2 regions of the Halobacillus naozhouensis genome follow, and region 2 is predicted to be linked to the other one. Evidence: riboswitches for the same ligand, from Rfam matches in the RefSeq annotation. Region 2 holds a riboswitch; the other holds the start of a gene.
What was found. A riboswitch is a leader RNA that binds a small molecule or an ion and turns the genes downstream of it on or off. The one in region 2 is predicted to bind glycine.

Region 1: another riboswitch for glycine. It lies ahead of gcvT (glycine cleavage system aminomethyltransferase GcvT); the one in region 2 lies ahead of serC (3-phosphoserine/phosphohydroxythreonine transaminase).

Annotation. Positions count from the first base shown of each region.
Region 1 is NZ_CP121671.1:2,393,831-2,410,013, reverse strand. It holds gene P9989_RS12670 (ROK family glucokinase) at 1-811, shown strand, start outside; gene P9989_RS12665 (LTA synthase family protein) at 1,049-2,926, shown strand; gene P9989_RS12660 (DUF2759 domain-containing protein) at 3,052-3,216, opposite strand; gene P9989_RS12655 (MBL fold metallo-hydrolase) at 3,377-4,000, shown strand; gene P9989_RS12650 (DUF2626 domain-containing protein) at 4,087-4,332, opposite strand; gene P9989_RS12645 (hypothetical protein) at 4,565-5,017, opposite strand; gene comGF (competence type IV pilus minor pilin ComGF) at 4,986-5,402, opposite strand; gene P9989_RS12635 (type II secretion system protein) at 5,386-5,706, opposite strand; gene P9989_RS12630 (prepilin-type N-terminal cleavage/methylation domain-containing protein) at 5,696-6,175, opposite strand; gene comGC (competence type IV pilus major pilin ComGC) at 6,138-6,440, opposite strand; gene P9989_RS12620 (type II secretion system F family protein) at 6,455-7,411, opposite strand; gene comGA (competence type IV pilus ATPase ComGA) at 7,494-8,480, opposite strand; gene P9989_RS12610 (YqzE family protein) at 8,670-8,852, shown strand; gene P9989_RS12605 (YqhG family protein) at 8,926-9,729, opposite strand; gene P9989_RS12600 (DEAD/DEAH box helicase) at 9,726-11,369, opposite strand; glycine riboswitch at 11,538-11,630, shown strand; glycine riboswitch at 11,634-11,734, shown strand; gene gcvT (glycine cleavage system aminomethyltransferase GcvT) at 11,798-12,898, shown strand; gene gcvPA (aminomethyl-transferring glycine dehydrogenase subunit GcvPA) at 12,918-14,267, shown strand; gene gcvPB (aminomethyl-transferring glycine dehydrogenase subunit GcvPB) at 14,260-15,723, shown strand; gene P9989_RS12580 (M20 metallopeptidase family protein) at 15,802-16,183, opposite strand, start outside.
Region 2 is NZ_CP121671.1:1,496,497-1,512,679, reverse strand. It holds gene P9989_RS07945 (DNA polymerase IV) at 1-909, opposite strand, end outside; gene P9989_RS07940 (ferritin-like domain-containing protein) at 1,071-1,517, shown strand; gene P9989_RS07935 (hypothetical protein) at 1,598-1,801, shown strand; gene P9989_RS07930 (MurR/RpiR family transcriptional regulator) at 1,844-2,710, opposite strand; gene P9989_RS07925 (aspartate aminotransferase family protein) at 2,885-4,264, shown strand; gene P9989_RS07920 (nitroreductase family protein) at 4,313-4,834, opposite strand; gene P9989_RS07915 (MBL fold metallo-hydrolase) at 4,907-5,836, opposite strand; gene ymzB (protein YmzB) at 6,023-6,376, shown strand; gene P9989_RS07905 (AraC family transcriptional regulator) at 6,432-7,307, opposite strand; gene P9989_RS07900 (DinB family protein) at 7,908-8,384, opposite strand; partial or broken gene P9989_RS07895 (shikimate kinase) at 8,477-8,703, opposite strand; gene P9989_RS07890 (hypothetical protein) at 8,748-8,945, opposite strand; gene P9989_RS07885 (hypothetical protein) at 9,175-9,789, shown strand; gene P9989_RS07880 (GMC family oxidoreductase N-terminal domain-containing protein) at 9,796-11,484, shown strand; gene P9989_RS07875 (phosphoglycerate dehydrogenase) at 11,639-12,838, opposite strand; gene serC (3-phosphoserine/phosphohydroxythreonine transaminase) at 12,853-13,935, opposite strand; glycine riboswitch at 14,053-14,132, opposite strand; gene P9989_RS07865 (hypothetical protein) at 14,976-16,183, opposite strand, start outside.

The DNA of each region.
Region 1 (16,183 bases), 900 kb from region 2:
TATTCATGAAGCAATAGAAGCGGCTCGTTCTGAATTAGATATACATAAGTCCAATATTCTAGGAATTGGAGTTGGTGCTCCAGGTTTCATTAATACGAAAACGGGCTTTATTTACGTGGCCGTGAATATTGGCTGGGAAGATTATGATTTCGGAAACGAGTTGTCAAAACTATCGGGATACCCTGTATGGGTAGACAATGACGCTAATTTAGCTGCTCTTGGCGAAAACTGGCTCGGTGCAGGTAATGGAGCTGAAAATGTGATCGCTGTAACACTAGGGACAGGTGTTGGGGGAGGCATCATTGCTAATGGTCAAATTATTAGCGGGGCAAATGGAATGGCCGCTGAAATTGGGCATATGACTGTTATCTCTAATGGAGGTGCCCCTTGTAACTGTGGGAAAACAGGATGTCTTGAGACGGAAGCTTCGGCAACAGCGATCGTTAGGAAAGTCAAAGAAGCATTGGTCACTATCCCGGACTCTTCGTTAAATAAAGTAGAAGACCTGACAGCAAAGGATGTTTTTCGGGCCGCAGCAGCGCATGACCCTGCCGCCAATAAAGTCCTTACATCTGTCACGGATACGCTTGGATTAGCGATTGCTAATTTGGCAATTGCGGTGAATCCAAATAAAGTAATAATTGGCGGGGGAGTCTCGAAAGCCGGAGATCAATTGTTAAATCCTCTTAAAGAAACATTTAAATCTTATGCTTTAGCTCGCACGTTTGAAGCTTGTACCTTTGAAATAGCTGAACTTGGGAATGATGCCGGAGTAATTGGCGGTGCCTATTTAGTTAAAGAGAACCTCTAAGGAAAAGAAGCCTTCAATTGGGCTTCTTTTCCTATTCATGTGGGTTTCTTTTTGAAATCCCATCAAGTAAAATAGATGAGTAAATCCAGAAAAACATGAAACTTTTATGGTTTTTTTTTCGTCATATACAAGGAACCAGTTTAATAATTATGATACGTGGAATTTATTAAAGAGAGATAATGTCCAAGTAAATCATATGTAATAATTATGAATGCACTGGATGGAGGAGGAACATTGATGAAATGGAACAAGCCGCGAATACCATTATTCGTTATTGCCTCTTTTCTATTTGGTTTGAAAACCTATTTTGTGTACAGGTTCATGTTTGAACTAACTATAGAAAATGCATTGCAGGAATTTATCCTGTTCTTCAACCCGATAGCTAGTGCTTATTTAATTTTTGCCATTAGTGTTTGGTTGAAACCCAAGAATCAAATGAAATATTTAAGGTGGACCGCTGTAATCGGTTCTCTTGTTCTTTATATAAACTTGTTATTTTATAGAAACTTTACTGACTTCATCACTATTCCTGTCTTATTTCAGGGAAACAATGCAGCAGATTTAACTACGAGCATCTTTACACTGATTCATTTAGGGGATTTGCTTCTGTTTGCTGATGTTGTGATCATTTGGATCCTTACGAGCAAAAAAACAATGGATCTGTCAGTGAATTTTTCAAAAAGCGGAAAGATTGCGGCGACGGCCGTCACTTTTCTAATGTTATCTGGAAATGTTGCACTCGCTGAATTGGAACGTCCGATGTTGTTTGTACGCGCCTTTGACCGCGAGTATTTAGTGAAAAACATCGGTGTGTATAACTATCATATGTATGATGCTATGATGCAAACGAAAACCAAGGCACAGCGCGTTTTCGCGGATAGCAGTGAAATCAGTGAAATTAAAAATTATATTAACGAAAATTCTGATACAGATGAAAAATCAGAGCTGTTTGGAATTGCAGAAGACAAAAACGTTATTTTTGTTAGTATAGAGTCGTTCCAAAACTTTTTATTGGATTCAGAAATCAATGGGAAGGAAACTACACCGTTTCTTAACGATTTAAAAGAGAGTGAAGAGACGATTTGGTTTAAGAACTTCTATCATCAAACTGCTCAAGGAAAAACCTCTGATTCAGAGTTTATTGTAGAAAATTCGCTTTACCCATTAGGCAGGGGTGCTGTTTATTTCACCCATGCTCAAAATGAATATCATGCCTTACCTGAAATCCTAAATAGTCATGGGTATACAACATCCGTTTTCCATGCTAACAATAAGAGTTTCTGGAACCGGGACGTTATGTACGATACGATGGGGTACGATAAGTTTTATGGTGAACAGGCATACGAGGTAACGAAAGAGAATTCATTCGGCTGGGGACTTGGTGACAAAGCATTTTTCTCCCAATCAATTGATGAATTGAAACAGCAAGAAAAACCTTTTTATAGTAAATTTATAACTCTTACAAATCACTTTCCGTTTGAACTGCCGGAAGATGAAGCAAACATTGATAAGTACGATTCAAGTTCTGAGACGTTAAATAGTTATTTCCAAACCGCTCGTTATACTGATGAAGCACTCAAACAGTTCTTTCAACAACTAAAAGATGCCGGGATATACAAGGATTCCGTTATAATCCTTATGGGAGACCATTATGGCATCAGTGAGTTCCACAATAGTGCAATGGGAGATTTTTTAAATAAGGAAATTACTCCTTATCAGCATATCCAATTGCAACGCGTGCCATTTATGGTCCATATACCTGGCTATAAAAATGGAGAAATTCGCGAGGAGGTTGTGGGACAAATCGATGTTAAACCAACCTTATTAAGTCTGCTTGGTATAAAGGCTGAAAAAGACTTGTCGTTTGGGACAGATATGTTTCTGGATGATCAGCAGAAGTTTACAGCACTAAGGGATGGAAGTTTCATTACCGAGAAATATGTATATACTGAGGGAACATGTTATGACAGGCAAACTGGTGAACCAATTCAATCCGAAAAACAGGTATGTAAGCCAATCAAACAAAAGGTAGAAAAAGAACTGGAGTATTCGGATAATATTATTTATGGAGATTTGTTTAGATTCTACGACTTTACAAACAAAGACAGTGAGTAGTAAAAACAAAGAGTCTTCCTGTAAAAGGGAAGACTCTTTGCTTTTGCAGTTGGCATCCATTATACTCCCGATCCTTCAGGAGTCCACTAAAAAACCGAACTGTTACAACAGTTCGGTCTAATACATTATCCAAATAAGTTTGCGTAAATTGTCATAACAGAGAACCAGCCAAAGACTAGGGCTGATGCTGCCGCAAATAGTACTGCGAAGAAATTCTTTGTTTTAATTTCACGGAAGACCGCGCATACACAAAGGATTGTTACAAGAAAAAGAATAATAGCTGTTACCACAAATAAGCCCCCCTAATTCCAGATCATTATTATCATACTACATTTTAAAAATGTTATACTGTGTGTAGCTCATTTCATTACTCACTCATTCTATAGTATCTAACATGATTTGTCGAGTCCTTCTAAAATTTTTTTATATCTTTTTAAAGAGGTGATGGAAATGCTGAAAATTACACGACTGCCACTAGGTCCAATGGCAACAAATGCCTACATTGTTTATGAAAATAAACAAGCATTAGTAATTGATCCGGGAGGGGATTTTGATAAATTGCAGGACTTCATTTCTGAACGTGATTTGAATGTAAAATCGATCTTGTTAACCCACGCTCACTTTGATCACATTGGGGCAGTAGAGGCTGCGAGAGACGCTTATAAAGCCCCCGTACACTTACATGCTGCCGAATCGGATTGGCTTACAGACCCTGCACTAAACGGATCTGCTTTATTTCAAATAGGAGATATTAAGGCGAGTCCCGCAGATTTTTACTTAGAACCTGGTATGAAAGAAATTGGTCATTTTTCATTTGAAGTACGTCATACGCCTGGGCATTCTCCTGGCAGCGTATCATTTGTATTTCGCAAGCAACGTTTTACGATTGGTGGCGATACGCTGTTTCAACAGGGAATAGGAAGAACAGATCTTCCGGGAGGTAATCGGCATGAGTTAACCAGAAGTATTCAAGATCAGTTGTTCAGTTTGAGAAACGACATGAAGATATACCCAGGTCATGGTTTGCCTACAACGATTGGCGAAGAGAAAACGAGTAATCCATTTTTCACTTAAAAGTCCTCCCTGAAAAAAAGTAACTATCCCTAATTGGCTACTAAATAAAAAAATCCTGTTATCCAACTCTGGATAACAGGATTTTTTTAGTGACCACCGAAAGACGGTACGAGAATAAATGATGAATAATAAGTAAATCCGATCATAAATACTGTCAAGTACGAGAAAAATATGTAAATATACATACGCTCAGACAGTTTAAGGTAGCCAATTGTAAGGAAAAAGGCAGTTTGAACGAGAGATAATAATGCTGCTTCCATCATGTCGCCAGCATAAAACATGACGGTAAATATACCAGTCCAAAACGCCATCACTCGAAACATGCGATCCATGCTTCTTCCCCCTCCTTTTTCATCTTTCATCATTAAACTATCATTCATATTATAAACGACCCTTCAGGGAATGTAAATAAATCTTGTTAGTGAATCCCGCTTCTTTGTTGGAATGGATTACTGCACCTAGTTTAATGCACCTAGTTTAATGTGCGGGTATCAAGCGATTATAACTATATACATTGAAGCGGCATTATCCCCAAGAAGTAGAGGTTATAAGGTTATATTAGTCTTATGGAAAAAGAGATACATTATGCATAAAACATAAAACACGGCTGCGATTATGTGCAGCCGCGTTTATTGAACTGTACTGGCTTAATTCGTAAAAACGATTAATTTGCTTTGTAGTTCCTGTTATTAATTTTAGTTGCCATTTGCAGTCATATCTTCCCGCAGTAAGTGTGCAATCAACTGTTGATTGACCTAAAGGAAGGATAAATTGCTCGGAAAGGACTTCAGTATAATGCGTTTGCCCGTTTAGTTTTACTAACAGCTGATCATGGCTGTAATGGAAGAGACTCTGAAGTTGATAATATTCTTTTAACACATGTGTGGAAAGAATTTGACTTTTATACTGTGCGGCAGCAAAGACGGTTAGCAAGATGAGGATACTGCCTAAAGCGTATACCCAGGGGAAAATAATTCCCCTCTCATTACTGAGGAGGCAAATATAATACTTTTTCATATGTCGTCCCATCCTTAAGAACTAAAGATACAGTAAGAAGATGATTTTTCTGAGTGAATGTAAGGTTCTGAATGTTTGTAATCAGCAGTTCGTGTCCAGTTTGGTCAACTTGCCTTCTAACACCATCATTATACTTTGAGATCGTTATGAGCCGCTCATCAGGATCGGTAATAGATAGTTCGTTGTTTAAGGAGATCACCTTTAACGATTGATTGATTTCTCCTTCAATAAAGGTGAAAAATTGATGTGCGGACAGATCGGCAGAATAGGCAGGACTATCAATAAATTTAAGCAAAGGAAGGCTTAAGGTTAGCAGAACTGAAAGCAATGTTAAACAAAATAGTGATTCGATCAATGTAAATCCTCTGTTATTGCCGGCTAGCATACAAGCACAGCTCCTTATGATCACGCCGAGTTTCCCATGTTGCGCATGCCTCGAGAAGGGATGGCTGTTTTTTATAAGTTACCGTCATCAAATCATATTCCTTAGTAAAGGGATACTCTTCTCTCGGGTGAAGCTTGTACTTCAATAGTTCATTCTGCAGCTTGCTAATGATTGCTCGTTCCTCTGCAAGTTCTTTTTGTGAAAGCCTTAATTCTCCTAATAAGGGAAGGATAGATGTAGCTATTATTAGCAATACTCCAAATGCACAGATGACTTCAACAACTGTAAATCCTTTATTGTTCATGAATCGTTACCCGGCTTTTACCAAAAGGAAAGGTTAGTTTATAGTTAGCTTTAGGAGTAAGTAAGACCATCGTTCCTGGATTTTGAATTGAACCAGAGGCATTAAATTGTATAGGGATTTCAAGTGTTGGTAAACGGATTGCCCATTCCTTTGGAAATTTACGGTGTAGCAAAATTTTTCTATTAGCATAGTCATAAAGGTAGTAATCGCGTTGATCAGGACGGATCATAACCCAGTAGTGGGGATGGTGTTGCATAGTGAGTTGTTGCGCTAAAAGCAAATCATTTTCTATCTGTTCCAAATAATGGGTAACTTTTACTGTTGCTACAACTTGATGATGAAAGGGGACAACAACTGCCAGGATTGCAGAAAATGCCACGAGAACAATCATTACTTCACTGAGCGTATATCCCGTTTGACTTTGATTCATATCAATTCGGATTGGTGACTGTACCTGTGTCCGGTACATAGTTCAGCTCTTTCCCATTTGGACATGTTTTCTGCTTTAAATACTTCTCAGTCACAAGGATATCTAGTGATTCGGGAAATGTATCTTGATCAATTTTATAGGCTTGTACTTGAGCTTCCGCAGTTAGCACGAGTGCTTCACATCCTTTTGACCGGATCGTTTCGTTATTTTTAGCGAGGTTAGGAATCGTAATTACGAGCAATACCGATATAATTAAAAGCACGATGAGCATTTCGATAAGAGTAAATCCTTTTTGGTTCTTCAATGGAGTGCTCCCTTCTATATTTGTTCCATCCATTGGTACATGGGCAGCATGATGGAGGCATAAATCAGAATAACTACACAGGCAATGATCATAAAGAAGACAGGCTGTATGAACTGCATCGTATGGGTTAGCTTTTCTTTTAGCTGATCAATGAGTAATTCTGAATAAACTTGTAGTTCTTTGCTTAATGTATCAAGATCATTTGTGTGATGAAAAATAGTTGTTACATCTCCTTTAATTAATGAACAAGGATGGACAGACTGGCCGAGAAGCATGCCTTCATTCAGTCTGGCTAAAATCACCTTTGCATAATGAGACAGGATGATATATTTAGTTTGCCCGGCTATGATTTCCAGGGCGTGTTTAAGTGATAAGCCAGCTTTGAGCAGAGAACTTAGATGGGTGGAAAAAAGAAAAGTAACGGTGAACATTTGATATTCTTTAAGGAGAGGGGTCTTTTCGTAGACTTTCAGCCTTTGGCCAATAGTCAGCTTAGGTAAGTACAGTTTAAATAGAACCAACGCTAAAATAATCACAACGGCCATATAACAAAAACCTGTTATCCCCACATCAATCGTATTTAATACAATCAAGCTTAATGGTTTAGAAGCCTCACTCTCAAATAAGGATTGAAAACTTGGGATGATTGTACGCTTTATTACACTAAATGCGATAATTACAAAGATGAGTAAAAAAAGCGGATACCTCATTACTTGCTTGAGCTTTCTTGTGTACTCTTCTTGAATGTGTAACAAGTCAGCGCATTGCATAAACATTGAGGGTAGATCTTGATGAATACGTGCGAAAAATAGAAAGGACACAACATTCCTGGAAAAACTGGCCTGTTTGAAAGCTGTGTCCATAGGCTGACCGCTCTTGAGTTGTTCAGTTATCGTATGGGTGATTGGGGCTAAAGATGGATCCCAACTGGTCATTTTAAGAGCCTCCAGTAACGGAAACCCCCTGTCCAATAAGTGGCAGATCCTTCGTAGGAATAAGATTTGTTTACGAATGGGGAGTTTTTTCGGTTGTTCTGGACCACGAGAAAAAAGTTTAGATGTAACCGAGGGCATAAGCTTTTCTCCTTAAAGAATGAAATGATTGAAAGTGTGCGTGCTTATTAGGGGGTGAGCCCTTGATTGCTTGTTGGAGTGTGTTTCCATCAAGTAGCTCAACAATAGCTGCCCTTCGAGGTAGTGAGTCGTTCGTTTTTAGCGGAAGGAGCTGCTGGGCGGCTATCGCGATTAAAGTTTGTTCTAAATCGGAGGACTTAATTTTCATTTCCTCCAGCCGCCTTAATGTGCCAAAAGCATCTTTTGCATGAATTGTACTGATCACCAAATGCCCGCTTAATGCAGCGCGAAACGCAAAGTGTGCTGTTTCCTTGTCACGAATTTCTCCAACCATGAGTAAATCTGGATCATGTCGAAGAGCTGCTTTAAGACCAGCATCATAAGTGATTCCCGCTCGTTCATTGACTTGTACCTGAATAATATTGTTTAAATTCTTCTCAATTGGGTCCTCAAGTGTTATAGCCTGGAAGGAGTGTTGGTTTAATAAAGACTGAAGCAAAGCATACAATGTTGTCGTTTTACCGCTCCCGGTTGCCCCGGTGAATAAAATCATCCCGCTTGAAAAGGTAAGCCATCTTTTAATTTGTCTTAGTTGATTTGGGAAAAGAAAGAGTTGCTCCAGCTGAAGCTGGCTGTCGGGGGAGAGGATTCGAATTGCTAGACTTTCGCAGCCAATAATCGGGAGGGTGGACAAGCGCATGTTAAAAAGATGTTGTTTCAGCCTGTGTTCAATGATGCCATTTTGAGGCTTTGTAACTTCGCCAATATCCATTCCGGAAATAAACTTAAAATAGGCAAGTAACTTTTGATAAGAGGCTGATGGCAGAGAGGAATGAAAAATGCGTTGGCCATGAATGCGGAAATGGATATCCGTTTTCTCGATGTATGGGGAAAAGTGAATGTCCGACGCAGTTTGCTGAATTGCCGAAACCAGTAGATCCTGAGCATACTTTGCAATGTGACTCACAGTAATATATCACCTCATTTCTTTTGTAATATACTTCGACAAACTATGCGTAAATCCTTCTTTTTTTTGAAAAAATATAAAATATTTTCCTAAAAGTACCTGGAAGTGCTCGAAAGAAGGGAGTTGTCTAAAGAAATACACTCCCGGGCATACTAACAGATAATTCATAAAACGAGGAAGGGATTCATTATGAAAAAAAATGAGTATGTTCAGTTTCTTACTGAAGAGATGATGAAGTATATGCATCGGTCTAAGCAGGAAAAACACGATCGAAGAATTCAAAGAACATCTAAAGGCAGCTCATCTTACTGGTTTGGTATCATTCCTTTTGCTCTAAAAATGATGAAGAGAAGGTGGCAGAGGCATAGTTAAAAGAGGCCTAGATAGCAGCCTCTTTAGCTTTTGTCTATATAGATATATCGATGAGCTCTCCTTATCTAATGGCTTAAGTTTGACGAAACAAACTTTGACTGGTTTCCTGTGACAAGTAAAATAATCCCCCATTGGCAACGTGTATAGCGACTCTTGGTTTGTATCTTACTTGCAGTTGATCAAGTTCCTTTTCGTAATAATCCTCATCCACGTCATCTGACGTATAAAAGTGATGAAGCAAGTCCTTTTCACTATCCAATTGTTTAAGAGATTCTGTTGCCCATTCATCATGCAATGAAGCAAGTTGATCTTTTACGTAGTTAAGAATACGCTGATATCCACTTTCCATTCTCACAACAGGGGTCATCGGAAAACTAAAATCAGACACGGTTGAGCAGAAATCAATCTCCCAAATTTTATCCACCATCCCTGATAGCAGGGCACCATTTATAAGGTTTAAGCCGACCGACAATATTTCATCCCGTGTTTGTTTTCCGCGATATACGATTTTAATATTCAATACCATCCATGGATGCAGGGGTTGGTTGACGGTCAAGGCGGACAAGTGTTCATAAAGTCTCGTAGAATAAGAGCGGTCAATGGCTAATTGGTACATTTGATGAAGTTTTGGTGTTCCGGCATGCAGGTGGATCCCATTATTCTCTTCCATAAGCCCATCTGTAAAAGTAAGCTTCATCGCTTCTCCAACCCGGTTCATTTTTTTCATATAATGCCAGTAAAACGGCCGATTCATTAGTGCTTCATCCATGTCACTTGTTAGCTGTACTTCCATGGAACGTTCTGATGTTTCCAAGATGCTGCACCCATGAGTTGAAAAGAAGTCTTTTGCAAATTGGTAATACGTACTTGATGTCAACTCAATTCCCTCCGCTCATTCACAGTATGTTCAACATAACTTACGAGGTTTTTCAATTTAATATCCATCTCTCCCTGACTCTCAGATTGACTCATGATTGATTGAATCTGATTGTCAAAGTTCCCTCCAGGAATGTTTTCTAAAATATTATCAAGATCTCCTACAGCGGTTTTAAACATTTCAATTTTTTCATATAAAAGGTTTAATATTTGATCCTCAATCGTATTTTCAATCGCAAAATTGTAAATGTGAACATCCTTCTCCTGGCCAAATCGATGAATTCTCCCAATTCGTTGTTCAAGACGCATCGGGTTCCAGGGCAAGTCATAGTTAATCATGTTATTACAAAATTGGAGGTTAATTCCCTCAGACCCAGCTTCCGTAGCAACCATTACTTGTGCTTTTGTCCTAAACAGCTGTTTCATCCAGTCACGTTTACTTTTTTTGAATTTACCATTAAAGGGAACGGAGGTAATTCCGTGCTGCTGTAAATACCACTGTAAATAAAACTGACTGGCCCGGTATTCTGTGAAAATAATAAACTTTTCTTCAGACTTTTCCATAATCTCAACAACACGTTTTGCTTTAATGTGGTGTGGGAGTGTCCCAAGCTTTTCGATAAGGTCAGCTAATAATGGTGATTCGTCTTCTTGTTTATTTTGCATGGATTGCAGAGACATAAAGCAGGCCTCTCTAGTAGAGCATAGCTCCTTGGCCAACGTCAGCCAGGTAAAAGAAGGAGAGTTAGACTTCAAGGCTGCCAGATTTTCGTACATGTCCATTTCTTCATCTGTGAATGTGAGTCGAACATTAGTCACATGTCGTTTTGAAGAATCTAATCCAGTATCCTTCCTTCGGTTTCGAATCATCAGTTTACTTAACAGAGAGTGGATGTGCTGATGCGACTCTGAGTGATCGAGTGAGGTTTTGCGGTATTTCTTTTTAAATGTTGCTAAATCACCTAGATATCCAGGCTTAAGAATAGAAACTAAATTGAATAAATCACTTAAATTATTTTGGATGGGTGTTGCTGTTAACAGCAAACAGTATGTTTTCTTTAACTGTTTAACAAATTGATAATTTTTTGTCTGATGATTTTTTAATTTATGAGCCTCATCAATGATGATCATATCGTAGGAGATAGACAGAATTTCCTCTTTATGATTTTCACGTTTTGCCATATCAATTGAGGTGACGGTTATGTCCCAATCTGACCAGGCAGCCATTTTCTTTCTCGGCGTTGCGGCCTGGATGTAAAATTTTTCATTTAATTCTTGTACCCATTGATTGACGAGAGAGGCCGGTGTTAGAATCAAGACCTTTTTAGCCATTCCTCTGATCATGTATTCTTTTAGAATAAGTCCGGCCTCAAGAGTTTTTCCTAAACCAACCTCATCGGCTAGGATAGCTCTTCCGTTCATTTCATGGATAACCTTCTCACATGCTTGAATTTGATGGTCTAGAAAGTCTACATGGGGTAAATGTTTCGTCGAGAGTACACCATTAAACTCAGGAACTGACCGGTATTGTAAAGCTTTGTACCCGAGCTTAAATTCGTCCCATGAACATAAAGAATCTGGCTGAGAAAGGTTGTTGGAAAGCGTTTCTATATAGTCTTGATCGTGTAGAATTTCTACCATCGGATCCACCTCCTGGAGGGAATTATCAAAAGAATTCATATAAATTCGAATTCTGCATTCGCTCTTTTGCAACGCTATGGTATAATGAACCTGAAAATTAAGAGAGTTTGTCGTATGAACTTTACAGGTTAGTATGCCCAAATTAATCTAATAAAATACTAATTGCGAATGACTGCAGGGGGAGAGACTACTGATGTAGCGCCGAAGGAGCAAACAATTTAGAGTTGTGAATCTCTCAGGCAAAAAGACCTCTGTAGGACGCAGCTCTGGAGAGTGTTTACATATAGTAAACCACCCAAGAAGCAAGCGACTATTTTTGACAACGACGTCAGGGTAGCGTGAAACTTTCTGGTGAATGGACAGGGACTCCCGTAAAAAGCGGTAGAGTCTCTTTTTTATGCTTAATTAGTTCTTGGAGGAGTGATAGGATGGCTGAATTGAAACGAACACCACTTTATTCTGAGTATAAGAAATTAGGAGCAAAAACGATCGATTTTGGCGGATGGGATTTACCCGTTCAATTTACAAGCATTAAAGAAGAGCACGAAGCAACACGAACTAAGGCAGGTTTATTTGATGTGTCTCACATGGGTGAGGTAATGGTGAAAGGGAAAGATAGTCTGAATTATTTACAGGGCATGTTAACGAATGATGTGTCAAAATTGGAACCAGGTAAAGCACAATACACAATTATGTGTTATGAGAACGGCGGTACAGTAGACGATTTAATTGTTTATATGCTTGATGCCAACGAATATCTGCTCGTCATCAATGCGGCTAACCGCGATAAAGATGTGCAATGGCTTAAGGATCATCAGAGAGGGGACGTTACCGTTGAGGATGTGTCTGATGATTACGTTCAGCTTGCTCTTCAAGGACCGCGTGCAGAAGAAACGCTGCAGCAATTGACCGAAGCCGACCTTTCTTCTATTAAATTTTTCCGCTTCTTGCAGGATGTATCCTTTGAAGGCGTGGAGGATAAAGCTATCGTTTCACGCACGGGATATACGGGGGAGGACGGTTTTGAAATCTATCTCCCTGCTGAGTCTGGCCCAGCTTTGTGGCAGGCTATTTTGTCGAAAGGGGAAGCAGCCGGTGTACAGCCGATCGGTTTGGGAGCCCGGGATACACTACGCTTTGAGGCGAACCTGGCATTGTATGGACAAGAATTAAGTCCAGAAATCACTCCGATCGAAGCAGGTCTCTCTTTTGCAGTTCGAGTGAAGAAAGATGCAGATTTTATCGGCAAAGAAGTATTGAAAAAGCAAAAAGAGGAAGGAACAAGCCGAAAACTAGTCGGTATTGAAATGATCGATAAAGGTATCCCGCGTACAAATTATGAAGTATTGGATGGGGATAAGATCATCGGATTTGTTACAACGGGAACTCAGTCACCTACGTTAGGTAAGAATGTGGGTCTTGCACTTTTGGATACTGATTACACGACGGAAGAGACAGAAGTCACCGTTCAGGTTCGTAAACGAAAATTACAGGCAAAAGTTGTCGCTACACCTTTTTATAAACGATAAGCCATAAGGGGGAAGAGTCATGGAATTCCGTTATTTACCTATGACAGAACGTGATAAACAACAGATGATGGAGACGATCGGTATTACATCAACAGATGAGTTATTTGCTGACATTCCGGAAAATATTCGCTATAAAGGCGAGTTAAATATCAAAGAGCCAAAGAATGAATTTGCTTTAATGAAAGAACTTACTCAACTTGCAGAACAAAACGTTAATGTGAAGTCACATACTTCTTTTTTAGGGGCCGGGGTATATGATCACTATATTCCATCTATCGTAGATCATGTGATTTCCAGATCCGAATTCTATACGGCCTATACACCTTATCAACCAGAAATTTCTCAAGGAGAGCTTCAGGCGATTTTCGAATTTCAAACGATGATTTGTGAGCTCACCGGAATGGACGTAGCCAACTCATCTATGTATGACGGGGGTACTGCGCTCGCTGAAGCAGTTAATGTTTCTGCCGGGCAAACGAAAAAGAAAAAAGTTCTAGTCTCAAAAGCTATCCATCCGGAATCTATGGAGGTCATTCACTCTTACGTTAAAGGACCAGGAGTGGAAATCGTTGAGATAGACCATAAAGATGGCGTTACGGATCTTAACCAAATTGAGAGGGAGTTGGATGAGGACACAGCTAGTGTTGTCTTACAGTATCCTAACTTCTTTGGTCAAATAGAGCCACTGGATCAAGTGCGCTCACTTGTAGATAATCAGAAGAAAACGATGCTGATTGCTTCCAGCAACCCGCTTGCTCTTGGGTATCTCACCCCGCCAGGAGAATTCGGGGCAGATATCGTAGTAGGTGATGCGCAAGTATTTGGCATTCCGGCACAATACGGTGGACCACATTGTGGTTATTTTGCCACAACGAAGAAACTTATGCGCAAAGTACCCGGTCGCCTAGTTGGACAAACGAAAGATGAAGAAGGCAGACGAGGTTTTGTACTTACATTACAAGCTCGTGAACAACACATTCGTCGAGATAAGGCAACGTCCAATATCTGCTCAAACCAGGCTTTAAATGCGCTGGCTTCTTCAGTAGCAATGTCGTCTTTAGGAAAACAGGGTTTGAGGCGCATGGCTTGGATGAATATGCAGAAAGCTTCTTATATGAAACAACAACTGGAATCTGCAGGATTTACTATTCCTTATCAAGGTGCATTTTTTAACGAGCTTGTGGTTAATGTTGACAGAGATATTACCAAGGTTAATCAGCAGCTCCTGGAAAAAGGAATGATCGGCGGGTACGATTTGGGAAATGACTACGATGATTTAGCAGGACACATGCTTATTGCAATTACGGAAATCCGCACAAAAGAAGAAATTGATCTCTTTGTAAAAGAATTGGGGGATATTCATGGCTAATCAAGACTTTCCATTAATATTTGAATTGAGTCAAGAGAGCCGTACAGGCTTTAGCTTGCCAGAATTAGATGTGCCAGAGACAAACGTAGAAGAACAGTTGGGAGAAGCGTATATTAGAAAAAATGAACCGGATCTTCCTGAAGTGAGTGAACTGCAAATCATGCGTCACTATACGGCATTGTCTAAGCGAAATCACGGGGTTGATTCTGGATTTTATCCGTTAGGGTCCTGTACCATGAAATACAATCCGAAGATGAACGAGGATGTGGCCAGGCTTGCCGGCTTTAGTCATATCCATCCTTATCAGGCTCCTGAGACGGTCCAAGGAGCTCTAGGCTTAATGTACGATCTGCAAACAACATTAGCTGAAATTACTGGTATGGATACGGTTACATTGCAGCCTGCTGCTGGAGCGCATGGAGAATGGACCGGCTTAATGATGATCCGTGCTTTCCATGAGGGGAACGGTGATTTCCAACGAACGAAAGTAATTGTACCAGATTCAGCTCATGGGACGAATCCTGCCTCAGCTACGGTGGCGGGTTTCGAGGCAGTTACCGTTAAGACGAACGAACGAGGGCTTGTAGACTTAGAGGATTTAAAGCGGGTAGTCGATGAAAAGACAGCAGCCCTTATGCTTACAAACCCGAACACACTCGGCTTGTTCGAAGAAGATATTGAAGAAATGGCTGCAATTATCCATGATGCTGGCGGCAAGCTTTACTATGATGGAGCGAATTTAAATGCGATTATGAGTTATGCCCGGCCTGGAGATATGGGATTTGATGTCGTTCACCTTAATCTTCATAAAACATTTACAGGACCACATGGAGGGGGAGGACCAGGATCAGGCCCGGTCGGTGTGACCGCAGAGTTCGAACCTTTCCTGCCTAAGCCGATTTTAACAAAGCAGGATGATATGTTTGTGTTTGACGGAGACCGCCCGCAATCGGTTGGACGCGTTAAGCCTTACTACGGAAACTTCGGTATTAACGTTCGTGCCTATACGTATATTCGTACGATGGGGGCAGAAGGTTTAAGAAAAGTGAGTGAATATGCCGTACTAAATGCGAACTATATGATGAGAAGACTTCAATCGGAGTTTGACTTACCGTATGATCAGCATTGTAAGCATGAGTTCGTAATATCCGGCAAACGGCAAAAGAAACTTGGAGTACGTACGCTTGATATGGCAAAACGTCTGCTTGACTTTGGATATCATCCGCCAACTATTTATTTTCCAATAAATGTGGATGAGGCGTTTATGGTTGAGCCAACAGAAACGGAGTCTAAAGAAACCCTCGATGAGTTTGTTGATGCGATGATTCAAATCTCAAATGAGGCGAAAGAAGATCCCGAACTGGTTCAAAACGCTCCTCACACCACGATTGTGAGTCGTATGGATGAGACGACAGCAGCTAGAAAGCCTGTTCTTCGTTACAGTAAAGAAGGTTAATAGGGTTAATACAAAAAAGGAGTGTTCCTGAGTTTTCCTCTGGAATACTCCCTTTTATTATTCGTTATCGATTCATATTTACAAATTATTAATGTAATCTTGAGTTTCGACTGTCATTGATAGGGCCCAATCTGCAAGAATAGCTGAGCCATTAGGTAAAGCTTCTTCATCTAAATCAAAAAGAGGATGGTGTAAAGGATAGGTAGCTCTTTTATCTTGACTCCGTACCCCGATCCTGAAAAAGATGGCCGGAACTTTTTCAGCATAAAAAGAGAAATCTTCGCCGCCCATTGAGGGTTTAACAACAGAAAAGCTCTCTTTACCTAGTACACGTTCCACAGATTTTTCTATTGAAGGCAGAAGGGATTGATCATTTACTAACGGGGGATAAAAGTATTTATAATTCAGACGGTATTCTACCCCAAAGGCCTGGCAAATCCCACGAATGAGCTGCTCCATT
Region 2 (16,183 bases):
GCCAAGGTGTACGGTCCTGCCTTCCTTGCCATCATGACGCGCCCGCCGGCAGGCTTCTTCACACAAATCAAGCAGACAGGCAAAGATCTCCTCTTTTTGATAATCCCTCAACAAAGTAATTCCGTGGCCATATGACTTTTGTTCCGTTTTACCAAAATCTCCACACACAGGACTGAGGTCAATTCCCCAGGCGTGCCAATATAATTGTTCACCCATGATTCCATAATTCTTCTTCAGATATTTCAACGGATGCTGAGCCAGCTGCCCGAGCGTTACAATACCCATACGATTCAAGTTGCTCGTCATCCGTGAACCAATCCCCCATATCTCATGGATATCCCTTGGCCATAACAGCTCCTCGACATCCTCATAGCGGCATTCGGCAATCCCGTCACTCGCCTTTTTCGCATGAATATCCATAACGACTTTTGCCAAGAACTTATTATCTCCGATGCCCACGACACACTCAATTCCAAACTGTTCCCGAATCCGGGACTGAATCAGCTTAGCAATCTCATAAGGAGAACCATAAAGTTTCCGCAATCCGTTCACCGTTACCCATAGCTCATCTACCGAATAGACATGAATCGCTTCCTTGGGTACAAAATTCTTCATCATCTTTGTAATCTCTACGGATACGGCCAGATAGTCACCCATATGCGCAGGAGCAATCACCAATTCCGGATCCTCCGGCAATTCAAAAAAGCGGCTGACATTACTGATCCCATGCTTCTTTTTAAGAAAGGGCGAGGCAGCCAAAACGATACTGCCGCGTCTGTTTGTGTCCCCCACCACCGCCAGCAATGCGGTCTTCGGATCGAGCCCGCGCTTGACGCACTCGATACTTGCATAGAAAGATCTCATATCAATGCACAAAACATCATTTCTAGGATAAATTGAATAGTCCATTCTTCCTCACCTTTTCCACGAACATTTGTTCCTATTATATGTAAGGGACCTCAAGATGTATACTGGAAACTTACACCACACTAAAAAAAGAAAGTACACTTGCCTGACGACAGGGCATATGCTGAATCATGAGACCGTCAATATAGGAGAGGATTAAACTCATGTATCAAAACCAATATTACAATCCTTATGGAAATTATCGTACTCCATACGATGCTCCCCTAATTCGGGACATTAAACAGGCCATCGATGGGGAATACAGTGCAGTCGCGTGTTACAGCCAACTAATCGAGATCGCACCAAAGAAAGAAGAGAAGCAGCAGATTCGCGAAATCCTTCAAGATGAAAAGGATCATTTGGAAACCTTTAAGAAAATCTACACCATCCTGACAGGACGACAACCTGTCCCTCAAATTATCGAAGAATGCCCGAACGCATATAGGGAAGGGATAACAGCAGCCTTTAAAGATGAACAGGAAACAGTGGACTTTTATTTAGAAATAGCCGATAAAGCACACGATGTGTTTATCAAAGAATCATTCAGACGCGCATCAGCAGATGAACAAAATCATGCGGTATGGTTCCTCTATTTTATAGGCTCACCCTGATTTTCTTCCATCCCTCTTCGACAAAAGAGATCTCGTAGCGTTATAATAAAGAAAATAGATTAAGTTCTGGAGGGAGCCTTATGATCGTTCGCTTATTATCTGCCTTTATGGTCGCAGCGATTCTGCTAACGCTTCTTACCCTCTTTGTTCCACAATGGCTGAACGGAGCTTGGGTGGTACTGAGCGGTCTGCTTGTGATCGGATTCGGCTATTTGGCATTTGCGTATCTACGCAAGACGATGACGTTATTAAAAAACTCTAAAAAAGACAATCAGAGCCTGTAGCTCGGATCTAAAAAAACACAACCCTGCGTAAGGGTTGTGTTTTTATGTTTTTCTCTCTTCCTTATAAAAAATATCCAGCTCATCCCAGATGTCTTCAAATTTCCCAAGACGCTCCTCTACTTCAGCCATTCTTTCCTTCCCAATCGCTGCCACCAGCGCATTGACTACACTAAATGGGGCAACGAATGAATCAATAAACGACGGAAGCTGGCTTGAAGCCGTCAACGCTATGTCCGCATTCGGGATGAGCGGGGACAATAAGGAATCAGTAAGGGCAATCGTTGTGGCGCCCTGCTGCTTTGCATAGGATGCCATGTTGATCGTACTTCGTGTATAACGTGAGTAACTAATCGCAAATACCACGTCTCCTTCCCCAAGTTTGTACAACTGTTCCGCACTATTTTCAACCGTCCCGACTCTTTCAGCGTTGCCTAACATGACACTGAGATAGTATTGAAGAAATACACCGAGTGAAGCGGCACTTCGATTGGCAGAAATATAAATGTTCCTTGCCTCAAGTAATGCCTCAACAGCCCGGAAAAAGGCTGTTACATCTAACTGTTCCATTGTTAAGCGAATATTTTCCTGGTCACTATGAAACAGATCATAGACCGCCTGCTCTCTTCCCTCCCCCATTTCCGAAGACATCTTCAGTCTTTCTGTCGTGGACAATTGTTGCTTAACAGCATGCTGCATAGCCTGCTGAAGTTCTGGGTAGCCGGAGTACCCTAAAAAAACAGCAAACCGTACAACCGTTGCCTCACTTACTTCAGCCTCCGCCGCCAGTTTAGCTACATTTAGAAATGGAACGGTACTGGTTCGCTCCAATACATAGGACGCTATTTTCTTTTGTGATTTACTCATGAGCGGCATTTTTTCAGCCATGAGCTGATAAACATTGTGTTCCATACATTATCTATCCCTTTATTACAAAATTTCCAAGCATTTATGAAATATAAATTTCATATTCATTATATAAAAGAAAATTAGTATTCACAAATTCGAGTCAGCGATGTAAAATGAAATATAAATTTCATAATAAATAAATTAGGTAATATAATATTCCTGAAGAAGGTGGAGTGTATGCATCAAACAAAAAACGAAGCGTTGTCCGAATTCCTAAGAAGAACACCCAAATCCAAGGAATTCTCAGCAGCAGCCAAACACGTTATGCCCGGCGGGGTCACGGCTAATATTAAAGCCTTTGATCCTTATCCGGTTATTATGGATAAAGGAGCTGGCGCGCAACTATATGATATCGATGGCAATCAATATGTGGATTACCTCCTCTCCTACGGTGCCCTGATGCTTGGACACGGACATCCAGCCATAACCAATGCCATCCAGTCCCAGATGGAGGCCAATGGAACAGTTTTATTTGGAACTCCACACCGACTCGAGGTGGAAATGGGGAGAAAAATCATGCAGCACTATCCGAGTATGGAGAAAGTTCGTTACACAAACTCAGGTACAGAAGCGACCCTTTTAGCCATCCGTATGGCACATGCTTACTCAGGCAAGCATAAAATCGCCAAGTTTGAAGGTCATTACCACGGAGGTTACGACCAGGTCCTCTTAAGTGTTAATCCTTCACTCGACAACGCCGGCCCCGCTACGGAGCCGGCATCCGTCATCGAATCAAAAGGAGTCGATCCGTATCACCAGCAACACACTGTTGTGCTGCCATTTAATGACCTCGATGCCACGGCAGAGATTTTGAGGAAAAAGAAAGATGATATCGCAGCGGTGATCCTGGAGCCTATTCAAAGCGGGTTTATTCCAGCTGATCAATCCTTTATGAAAGGACTCCGAGAGGTCACAGAAGAGCTCGGCATTCTGCTAATTTTTGATGAAGTCAAGACAGGGTTTCGTGTTGGGCTCGGCGGTGCCCAAGCCGTTTATGGAACCACCCCTGATCTTACTACATTAGGAAAAGTAATTGGCGGTGGTTTTCCTGTGGGGATTGTGGGAGGAAAGCAGGACGTACTCATGACGAGTGCTCCTACTTCCAATTCGGATGTGTTCGACTCAAGCCACAGTAAATCATCCCAAGCAAAAGACGTCCTGTTTCATAGCGGCACATACAACGGCCATCCAACTATTCTCGCCGCCGGACTCGCCACCATTAACGTACTTGAACAGGAAATGGACCATGTCGTGACCATGACCAATAAGTTAAAGAAAGGCCTCAGCGAGCTGTTTGGGAAACACGGAATTTCCATGCAGACAATTGGCCTCGGTTCTATTTTCAATGTAGTGATCACCGATAAGGAAACGATAGGGAATCACCGTGATTTTCAACAGGCGAATTTTTCTATGAGAAAAGAATTAGATTTTCTTCTGTTAAATGAAGGCATTTATACGAAGCCGTTAAACCGTTACAGTTTATCAACGGTTCACGGGGAAAAGGAAATACAAGACACACTCGCAGCTTATGAACAAGCCTTATCAAAACTCACCTGAAAAACTATCCCTCTGCATAAATCTGCAGAGGGATTCCTTCACATTCCTTTAAAAAGTTTCATAACGGACGATTTCATCTCTCGGCATGTGAGTCTTTGGCTTTGGCGTTTGATCCGGATAACCGAGTCCCAAACCGGCTACAATGCGGCAGTCCTCGGGGATTCCAAGAAGTTTCCTAACATGCGTTTCCCGATTCACAGATTCTTGCTCATCCTGCGCATGATAGATCGCTCCAAAAGCTGAACCAAGACCTACTTCAACAGCCTCAAGCCAGATAAACGCACACGCAAACGAAGCATCCTGCAGCCAATATTTGCTCACTTCCGGCTTCCCGACCACCACAATAGCTGCCTGAGCTTCTTTCAACCAAGTCATATATGGTGTGGTCTCAGCTAACTTATCCAACGTTTCCCGCTCCTTCACTACAATCAAGTGTTTAGACGGAAGATTATTGCCTGTTGGAGCAAAAACGCCCCCATCCTCCACTTGGCGCAGGATATCATCGGGAACCGGCTTCTCCTTATAAGATGTAATTTCCCTTCGAGCCTTAATTGCTTCTAGCACATCCATACTTAACTCCCTCATTTGTAAAAAAATAACTCCTTCAAGTTTTATACCCTGTTGAAGTCTTGCAAAACCCGTTCAACATGCCCGAAACAACACCTCTCCATCAACCGTTTTCCGTTCTACTCTTCCAAGCCCTTCTAAATAAATTAATCGGGTGAGCGTCGCCATGAACGGGCTTAACCATAAAACAATATGTAACATCCCATACATGTCCTGACAGATGTCATGGGCTGTTTTCCACTGATTATGAATTCCATCTAACACTTCCTGAAGGCGTTGGTCATGTCTCTCCCTGACTTCATCCACCCGTTCAGCTAAATGATCGATCTGCTCTCCATGACCAGGCAGCGCGACGCGGACATGATACGTCTTGATGCGCTCAAGCGAATCATAGTAATCCTGTAAGACATCACTTTCCTCGCCTAACCAGAGCCCGATCACAGGTGAAATATGTTTCAACAGATGATCGCCAATAATCATTACTTGCTTCTCTTCACTGTAAAAACAAACATGATCGCGAGCATGGCCTGGCGTCCAAATCGTGTCATAGACATCATTCCCCAGCAGAATCTTGTCGTTTTCCTCAAACAATCCATCGGGTTCAAAATCATAAATAAACGAATCATCAGCCATTTTCTCGGGAACTCCAAGTCCACCGTGACGTTTGATTAAATGATCTATGTTGTGCCTGACATTCGTCTCTCGGCGTTTCTTCATTGCATTGTAACTAATCGTCGAAGTATAGACAGGAACACCTTTCTCCTGCTGAAACCACTTCGCAAGCCCAATATGATCCTGGTGGGTGTGAGTTAAGACAACTTTTTCGATTACCATCCCTGACCTCAGCACTTTCTCCCACCCTGCTTTGGCCTCGTTGGAATAAGTGCCTGTATCCATCACCGTGTAGCCTTGATCGCCTTCGATCAAATAACAATTCACTTCTTGCATCCCTGATGGAAATGGAATCACCAGTCTATCGATGTTTTTAGTCATTTTTTCCAACATAGCTTTCCCCTTTAATGAACACGTTCTAGATTGGAATAAAATAGTTCCTATTATCGGTAACTTTAGCTGTTATACACAACTGTCGTCAATTAATTTGTCTGACAATTCAAGAACAAAAGCGTTCCAGACCCTCCTTCGTATGATTTCAGGCCACTTAGGAAAATCTAAGGATTAGGAGGGATTATTATGAGCCGAGACTACTTATCCGTTGAGGAATTTAATGAATTGCTGCAGCAGTGGAGTGGAAAAACGATTAAGGTGTCTAAACAAGAACTCGAAGATCACGACGAAACCTTCATGCAGCTGAATTCAATCTCTTATGAAACGAATACGAGACGCCTCGACGAGTACGAACCGATGCATGCCTTACAATTAAACGGCACGGGAACCATTCAAACGGAAACGCCCGCCCCCCAGCCGCTGCCGTCATCCTTTTACGAAATCCCCCTCGAAGACACGAGCTTATATCAATTTGATGAATCATGTTTCTCGTTAATCACAGAGCGTGGGACTTACAGAATTGAACTGATCGATCAATAGGCAACACAAAAATCCCCTCCTGCACCCAGGAATGGGGATTTTTGAGTGTAAGCCCTTATACTTTTTTTACAACGGGGATCCAAATCTCACTTGTAAAAGTTGAGGACTTGACATCCATATGCTCGTTCCACAACATTTCAGGTCCCTCTGTTTGTTCGTAGGTGGAGGACGGGAACCATTCCGAATAAATGCGTCCCCACACGTTTTGCAGCGTCTCAGGAAACGGACCGACCGCCTCAAATACTGCCCACGTCGTTGCCGGGACTTCAAGCTGATCGAAGTTCTCCGGCGCTTCCTTAGTTGTAGCGGAGCCGATATAATGATCTAACTCCCCCTTTTCTTCCATCCTGCCCTCAGAAAAATTCGTCGATGCTTGAATCAATCCTTCAGGTTCGACGTTAGAAAGATCCTTAAGTTTACGAATTGTCTCTTCATTTAACGTTTTCCACATCGCTGCGATCTCCGGATTCTCACCCTGAAAAATAATCGGAACCCTTTTCTTCGTGCCCACAATCCGAAATGGCTGTTTTTCTTCGATTCGATAGTTCATTTCTTCTCCCCCTTGAATGGCTAATTGAAAGGTCATTCGCGGATAAGCTTTGAGAGAATGGCCATTTTTTCTAGCTTCAGACGGTGTAAGGCCGTGAACGTTGTAAAATGCGCGGGCAAAAGAATCTGGTGAGTTATAGCCGTATTTCAACGCTATATCGATAACCTTTCCCGAGCTGTTTTTGAGCTCAAATGCCGCCAGAGTCAGTCGTCTGCGGCGTATATATTCCGATAACGAAACACCGGCAAGAAACGAAAACATCCGACTAAAATGATACTCAGAACAAAACGCCCTTCTCGCCGTCTCCTTCAAATCAATGGTGTCCAGAAGATGTTCTTCAATATAATCAATGGCTTCATTCATACTCTTAACCGAATCCATTAGCTGACCTCCTTCCTTTTCAGAGTAACAGGAATAGATGGCCTCCCCCCGACATTTCGTGCTCCATTGTGCAGGGTTACCTGTACAAAGAAGCAGACACCTATTCATCAGCTCTCTTTTTTGAGCTATGATAGTCAACGCAATTCTAGTAGACTAGATACTAGAAAGGAGTGTTCATCATATTTAAATCGAGTGAGGAATTTAATGGCGAAGTCGCGCGAATCCTTAATGAAATTCATCAGTACCCAAAGCAGATCGACCGCTGGCAAGGTCACCTAAGTGAGGAATCCTTTTATGATGTCCTGGAACATACGCTCAAATGCCGTCTCGCATCAGGTTTTGGCTTAAACAAAGGGCCAGATGATTTTCTAACTGTTTCTTTATCAGATCCTCGCATCACGCAAGCAGGCTTAACTTTTCTAAAGCAGCATATTTAGCAAGGTGACACTGCAAGCAATCCAAGCCAGTAAAGAAAATATTTACATATTATAAAAAATGGCACGGTCCTCCTTCTAATAGGAAACCGTGTCATTCTGCCATTTTGCTTGAATGGTTTCATCCATAAAATTTAACATGAAGCCTTTTAGCCTATTCTTCTGATTACGGCTCGATTAGATCGGTATCATCCGGGGTGTACCCTAACTGCCTGCTCATCGCTACGATTTGCCCTTTGTGGTGAAATTCATGAGTAGCTGCATGAGTGTAAAGCCAGAGAGGAGTTAGCTCTTCTTCCTCATCATGCCATGGTACAGACCCTGAAATACCAAGGTTCCACTGCCCTTCAAACTTCTCAAGAAACTCAATAACAAGCCTGTCTACCTTTTCAAAAATCCGCCTCATCTCCCCCACATTGCTCACAAGGTCCGGCGTCGCCAACGAAAGACCTTTTTCAAGGCCAAAGTTCCCAAGCCAGGATTGATAACATTCCGCTACGTGTACGTGCAAATTACGTATGGATCCCCAGCCAAATTGATCAAGTTCGCACGTATAATCTTCTGGGGTTATCGTTTCACAATAATGAAATAGTTTTTCTCTCGTACATCGAATCCAATTATACTGTTCTATCAAAACGTTCATTGCTTCACACTCCTAAGCATAGCGTTGGGTGACCTAACTACCGATCATAAAGATCAATTTTGTAACGTATAGCGTCCATCCTGATAGACCTTATGCACGCCCTCTATAATCCACTTTTTGGAACGAACAATTGAACCCAAATATTCCTCCCTTTCTTTATCTGTTCTTCTTTTATCACCATATTTGTTTCGTTGTCAACCTACATTATCTAATTCATAAAAAGGGATATTTAGCTTTCAGACAACTCCCTTGCTAACGTTGTTTTTCCGCTCCCCACTGAACCAATAATATGGATTTTATTAGGGAAATTCCTTTTCAAAACGGGACACCACCTAAATCTGGTAATAAACTTCACTGCTTTTTTTAATGAGAATTGTTATTTATCTTTTTTAAATTACCTGCATTTCCAATAATCCCTATAAAACCTGTTACCGCAAACGCTATTGGAACAATCAATAAACTCTCAGTGTAAGGGGCTTCAACCACTAGGCGGTATGAACCAAATAGACATACGATCAGAGACCCTATTAATCCAATTATTGATTTTGTTTTACGATTCATCTAAACTCCCACCTTCCCTAACAATACTTCTTTTTAAAAAACCTTTGTGATACCGACTATATTTTACCATATTTTGGCCGCTAAATATGTACAGTCAGTTTTTTCAATAATCCTTCCAATATAGGATGACATGCTCTACGGCGAAATCGACCAATTAATATCATATTTATTCCCCTCAAAGTCTAAAATAAAGTATCCCCTTAAGAATCGATAAATAAAGAGGTGTGACATGCTATCATCAACTAACCCCCGTAATTGGGCGTACACTACTCGATTAAATTTTATGGCTATTGTGGATGTTCTTATTCCATCTATTGTGAGGACATCCCCATCTGGGTGGACATTTCAGTATGGCGGGGTGGATTTGTATGTTTGGGAGTACCTGCTTATGTTGTTTGACAACCTGCCAACACCATTAGCGAGCGAAACCTCTCAGCTTCTTGATTTATCAGCTTTTTATGAATATCAGGAACGTTACAATTTACTGTCCGCCTATTCCTTTCCTCCCTGCAACGGACTATTTTCAACGTTACCCAGGAAGGACCGACTAATGGCCATCGACCGCTTACATAATCTACAAGTGCCTCTTGATACTCTTCCAGTTCCTTATCAAAATAATCCTGTCTTAATACGGATAATGATCGATTCTATCTATCAATTAACCTATTTCGGCTATTATTCTGAATGGTTTGGATATGGTGATACTCGGTGTAATCCACCTAGTTTTAGACAGCTTCGCACCTATCCCATCAGTTGGACCTATACAGGATATCCCGGACCTTCTTTTGGTTATCGAGATTTCAGAGGTTTTTTATTAAAGATGCAAAACTTAAAGTCGGAGTGATTACTTATGCAAAAACAGGACGTGATCGTGATCGGGGCAGGTGGCGGCGGAGCCGTTATTGCAAAGGAACTTGGTGAACAGGGGCTGCATGTGCTTATACTGGAAGCTGGCCCATGGTACGGAAATAAGATGTGGCCACATCCGAATACCGAAGCAGGTGGCGTTTCCAGCAGATGTCCTAATGATTTAGATGTGGGGCTGTTTAAGGAGAATTATAATAGATTGGAAAATAATATGAATAACCAAATAACAGGCAAACTGCGTTGGGGGCCTGCCAACCGTGAGCACCCGCCCTGGAATCGATCATACCAGCAAAGGGGATTTGTATGGCAAAATTCCGGGGTGGGAGGCACTACTCAGCACTATTTAGCCAATTCGCCCCGTGCATTTCCAGCCTCAATTGATAGTGAATGGCCGCTGACCTATCATGAATTAGTTCCTTATTACGAGAAAGTTGAAGCTGAACTTCCCGTAGAATTTGCTCCCACTACCTCTAAAGAAGAGCTTTTTTATTTTGGAGCAAGAAAAGCCGGCTGGGATCTATTAGCTACTCTTAATGTGGAGGCTCCTGGATTCCGCCCGCAGCCCAATGCGATTTTGCCTCCCAATGCAAATTTTCTTAATCCAGCGTACTCTGAGGAGCAGCTATCATGGATGGAAGGCTGTACACTTGCGGGCCATTGTATAAATGGCTGTCCCATAGGCCCATCCGTTGATAAAATTGCTAAGCGTTCTACCAATGTCAGCTATGTGCCTTTAGCTTTAAAAACCGGTAATGTGGAAATCCTCCCTAACACATTTTCGTATAACATCATCACTGAATACCACCCTGAAGAAGGGCTAAAGGCTATTGGAGTAAAAGTGAGAAACACATGGACAGGGGTACGGGATGAATTATTTGCCGACTGCATTATTGTCGCTGCTGGTGCGATTGAAACCCCACGATTGTGGCTCAATTCCTCTCTGCCTGTTAATCAATGGGTTGGCCGGGGCCTAGTGAATCATCAGATGGATATGGTTACTGGAATTTTTAATGAAAAAGATCTGCTCCCCATACTGGGATGTTCTGAGGTTAATCCCTTTGTCGGCCATACATCAGGTGCCAGGTTAGATCACCCCGGATTAGGATCTATTCAAACCATTGGAACCAGCCCAGGGTTAATGGCAAGCTTTACCTATGCGTTAGGAAAATCAGGAGCAACGCAGTCGGAACAATATGGTATTCAAAAAGGACGGGTAATGGGGAAAGAATTAATAGAGTTAATGGGAGATTATAAATCCTCTCTTAATATCCTAATTTGTACGGATGACGAAGTTGATATAAGAAACGGCGTCTCGGTTTTAACCGAAACTCCTGACGAAAATGGACCCATCCCATCGATACGCTATACTCCGACCACAAACACACTAAGAAAAAAACGAAAATTAGTAAAAATCGCAGCAGACATTCTCCTTCAAGCTCGGGCAAGAAAAGTGATCCATTCAGATTGGCCCGACGGTATGATGATTCATATCATGAGTACTATGAGAATGGGTTATGTTGTTGATCAAAACTGTGAATCATTTCAAGTCAACCGATTGTTTATAGCAGATAACAGTGTCCTGAACAATGGACTGGGTAGTGCAAATCCAACGTTAACCACTCAAGCTATAGCCGTAAGGACTGCCGAGCAAATCTATAAGAAATACTTTTAAATCTCTTGAACCACCTTGTTAACTTGTAGTGAAGTTTTTCCAGCGTGATTCTTAAATACCTGGTTTAGCCTCCCAAAAACTTTCACAAACCCAAAAATAGCCAGAACATTATTGCAAAAAGCGCATAAATGTTCTGGCAATTAATTTTACTTATTTAAATAATCCGGACCGAAACCATCCCTTCAATCCCCTCAATGTTATCTGCTAATTCAGGAAGAACATCCCCGTTTACTTCATTGTCAATATCAATCATCGTATAGGCATAACCTTCTCGGCTTCTATTCACCATATCAGCGATGTTCAAGTTGTAATTGGATAAAGCAGACGTAATTTGACCCACCATATTTGGAACGTTTTGGTGATATGCTGTCACACGCCGCTTCCCTGTATAAGGAAGAGATGCATTTGGGAAGTTTACTGAATTTTTAATGTTTCCTGTATCCAGAAAGTCCTGAACCTGACGCGCCGCCATAATGGCACAGTTTTCCTCTGATTCTTTAGTGGAGGCACCAAGATGCGGAAGCGGAATCGCATTTTTCATTTCCAGGATATTTTCATTCGGAAAATCAGTCACATACTTACCAACCTTACCACTTTCAAGGGCAGCAGCCATATCCTCTTCGTTCACCAAACCGCCGCGTGAAAAGTTTAAAATGTTTACACCTTGTTTCATCGTGTTAAATGTTTCTTCATTGAACATGTCCTTAGTATCCTTCGTTAATGGGACATGAACAGTAATGTAATCAGAATAAGCAAACAGCTCCTGCATGGACATCGCGCGTTGTACATTGCGTGAAAGATTCCAGGCTGTGTTGACAGAAATAAAGGGATCAAACCCGATCACATCCATATCGAGGTCCAGTGCATCATTTGCTACGAGAGAACCAACCGCTCCTAAACCGATGACACCCAGAGTCTTTCCCTTAATTTCTTGCCCGATAAATTGTTTCTTACCCGTTTCCACAAGACTCGGTATCTCTTCACCTTTTCCTTTTAACGTCTTGGCCCAGGATACACCTGAAAATAGGTTACGAGATAATGCCATCAATGAGGTCAGCACAATTTCTTTTACAGCATTCGCATTAGCACCCGGTGTGTTAAACACGACGACTCCACGTTCTGTGCAATCTTCAACGGGAATATTATTGACACCAGCCCCTGCTCTTGCAATGGCTTTTAGATTTTTGTCAAACTTCATATTATGCATGTTATAGCTGCGAGCAACAATCGCGTCAGGACTTTGACTCTCATTATCTATTGTATAATTCACCTTGTCGAATACGTCCAAGCCACGCTGTGCAATGTTATTAAACGTTTTGATCGTATTTACCTGATTTACCGTTACCGTGCCCATTTTGATCTCCCCTTTTATTTATATTTATGTTCAAATTCTTCCATAAACGTAACCAATGATTCGACTCCTTCTATCGGCATCGCATTATAAAGGCTGGCACGCATGCCGCCTACAGAACGATGGCCTTTCAACGTCTCAAGCCCCTTCGCTTTAGCTTCCTTAATAAAAGCAGCATCTGCCTCAGCCGACGTACTGACAAATGGAATGTTCATGATCGAACGGCTGCCCTTATCTACAGGAGAAGTAAACAGATCTGACTTCTCAATGGAATCATAAAGGATTTGAGCTTTATCACGGTTCATACGCTCCATTTCCTTAAGCCCGCCAGCTTGCTTGAGCCATTCAAAAACCAATTTTGCCATATAAATTCCAAATGTCGGCGGCGTATTATATAAAGATCCGCTGTCACTGTGCGTTTCATAATTGAGCATGGCCGGACAGTTTTCTGGAGTTTTCCCGATTAAATCTTCGCGAATAATCACAACGGTCAGGCCAGCAGGACCAATATTTTTTTGCGCCCCCGCATAAATCAGTCCGAATTGAGAGACATCTAATTCCTCAGATAAAATATTAGATGACATATCCGCTACAAGTGGCACTTCTCCCGTATCAGGAATATCGTGGAAAGCTGTACCTTCTATGGTATTATTCGTCGTAATATGAACATAATCGGCTTCTCGATCTATCATACTGCTGTCGACAGTCGGTATATGCGTAAATTTCGCATTTTCTGAAGAAGCGATGACGCGAATATCACCATATTTCTCAGCTTCTTTAATCGCCTTCTTCGACCATGACCCTGTATTGACATAATCCGCTTTTCCACTTTTATTAAGAAGATTCATGGGCACCATGGCAAACTGCTGTGAAGCTCCGCCTTGCACAAATAATACTTTGTAATTCTTCGGGATCCCGATTAGTTCCCGAAGCAGCCGCTCTGCTTCCGTAATAATTTCTGTAAATAATTCAGACCGGTGACTTAACTCCATCACAGACATGCCTGAATCAGCATAATTCACTAATTCCCGTTGCGCCCTCTCTAATACTGGCAGTGGCAGTATGGAAGGACCTGCTGAAAAATTATAAATTCTCTCCATGTTATCCTAACTCCCTCATTCAATTGTTTAGAACTCCTCTATATTCGATATAGAATATAAAAAAAAGAGATTGGGGGTCCCCAGCCTCTTTAGATGTCAGAATAACAAATAAGTATTTATTATTCTTCTGTCCCTTTGCCTGAGATTGTGAACCCTTCGGCGATGCAACGAATTGCATTCTCTCCAGAAATTGCTCCTGTTATAGTGTGACCCATAACAATCAACGCTAGCTAACTATGCATTTGTAAAAGTATGAGATTAATAGATCCAAAAAACATCGTTCGTTTTTTGAAAATAATAAAGATTGTATTATTGGATTATAAATCATCTGGCTCAACATCTCAAGAGGGGTGAACCAAACATTTTTCCCCGCCAGTCTAATGATAGCGCTTTCCTTGTTGGTGTGAAGGAGTTGTGATCAAATACGGATATTTTTAATGAGTTAATCATATTCATTCGTGTTTGTTTCATTCAAATCAGAGTTACCCTCAACGTGCTTATATCAGAAAGAGAGGTTTATTTTCTACCCAGGTTAATGAGGGTAACGCCCATGTAATCCTATTCCCATAAAAAGAAATGACGCGGCCTCCCCTTTTTAGGAAACCGCGCCATTCCGGCACTTTGATGGATGATTCCGATTGGGCTCGAACCAACGACCTCCACCCTGTCAAGGTGAATGACCGGGTAGGAAGCCTTCAGACGTTCCAGTAAAGAACGCTGTTATATCAGTTTTTATGAACTGTAAATCAGACTAATTAGGATGACTTTTGAAAGTTTATTATGTTTTTGGTCCACAAATGGTCCACTTCAGCAAAAATAATAAGCTCTCAAATTATTGAGAGCTCATAAAAAAGTAACCTAGTTCTTCTTGACACCCTCCTAAACTTTCGATAGTAAAGATAGGAGGAATTCTTTTTTATAAAGTTAGAAGTTAGCAACTGGGGTTCTAAGAGTATAAAATAAGGAACGTTGTTAGCCACAAAAAACCTTGTACGCTGGGAGAAATCATACTTGCCTTCTTATCTCCATTACTTATGAATCTAAGTCTTACCCTTTATTACATAAGAAGTTAATTCCTTAAGATATGAAGATTCCGCCAATTTTTTTAATTGGTTTTCTACTTTCTGATTAATATCTCGTTTATTCACCAACAATCCACACGTTAATAGAAAAAAGTGAGAACACTGATTTACAAATAGAGTATTCCAGCTGTCAGAATGTGTTTCTAAATCTAGTAACAACGTTCTTACAAACTTAAATGGAACATTGTTTTTTATATTAGCCACGGTAAGATTATGATATTCTTGAGCAATTCTGTCAGAACTAATTTGACGTTGCAATAGATAATAACTGTACCAGACAACATAAATTTTCACATTATTGTAGTAGTCCGGATCTTTATTTAATCTTTTATCAGACAACCCAAACTCTTCAAATACATCATCAAATATTGATGAATCTTCGGTTTTAATATTCTTTACCAAAATATCATTAATTTTAGTTAAGTTAAGATTAGAAGTAACACAAAACCTAACTAAGTTTGCAAAGCTACGCATTCTCTTCTTTTTCAATGAAAATAGCATTAGTTTATATAACTGATTAAGTGTGTCATTGTACATACTGCTATTAAGATTTTCTTCATCAAATATTTTCCCGAAGTACTCTAAGGCAGTATTTAGAAACCTATATTCCCCATTATCGACACTATTATATAGATAACTAAAATAGATACTTAAATCATTTATTTTATGTATGTTATCAGCATAAATGGAATTAGTACTTTTTATTATTTTTGTGGATAGAAGAGAGTCTTTATCACTTTCATCTTTTATAGATATTTCAAATAACCTACTATAAATATCTAAAACCTTTTCCAAATCATCTCTACTTAGCGTCCCTGAATTGCCTATTGTAAATTGATATAATTTATCGATAATAATTTCACAAACAAAATATTCTTTTTCTTCATAACCTTGCTTAAAAGCGTTTGTAAAAACTGAAATAATTGTTTCAAGACTTTCTTCAAACACTTCAGCGAATTCATCATTGACTTTATTTTTTTCGATGTAATCACCATTTTCGTCAATCAAGTCTAGAAGTTTATAAAACTCTTTATCTAATTTGGATTGCTTTTCCTCATTAATTTGTATCATGAACTTCCAAACATCTATTAACTCAACTACAATCCCCTCAATCACTTCAAAATCTTTTGATTTTATTGAGTTAGATAGTAGGTTTGTAAACCATA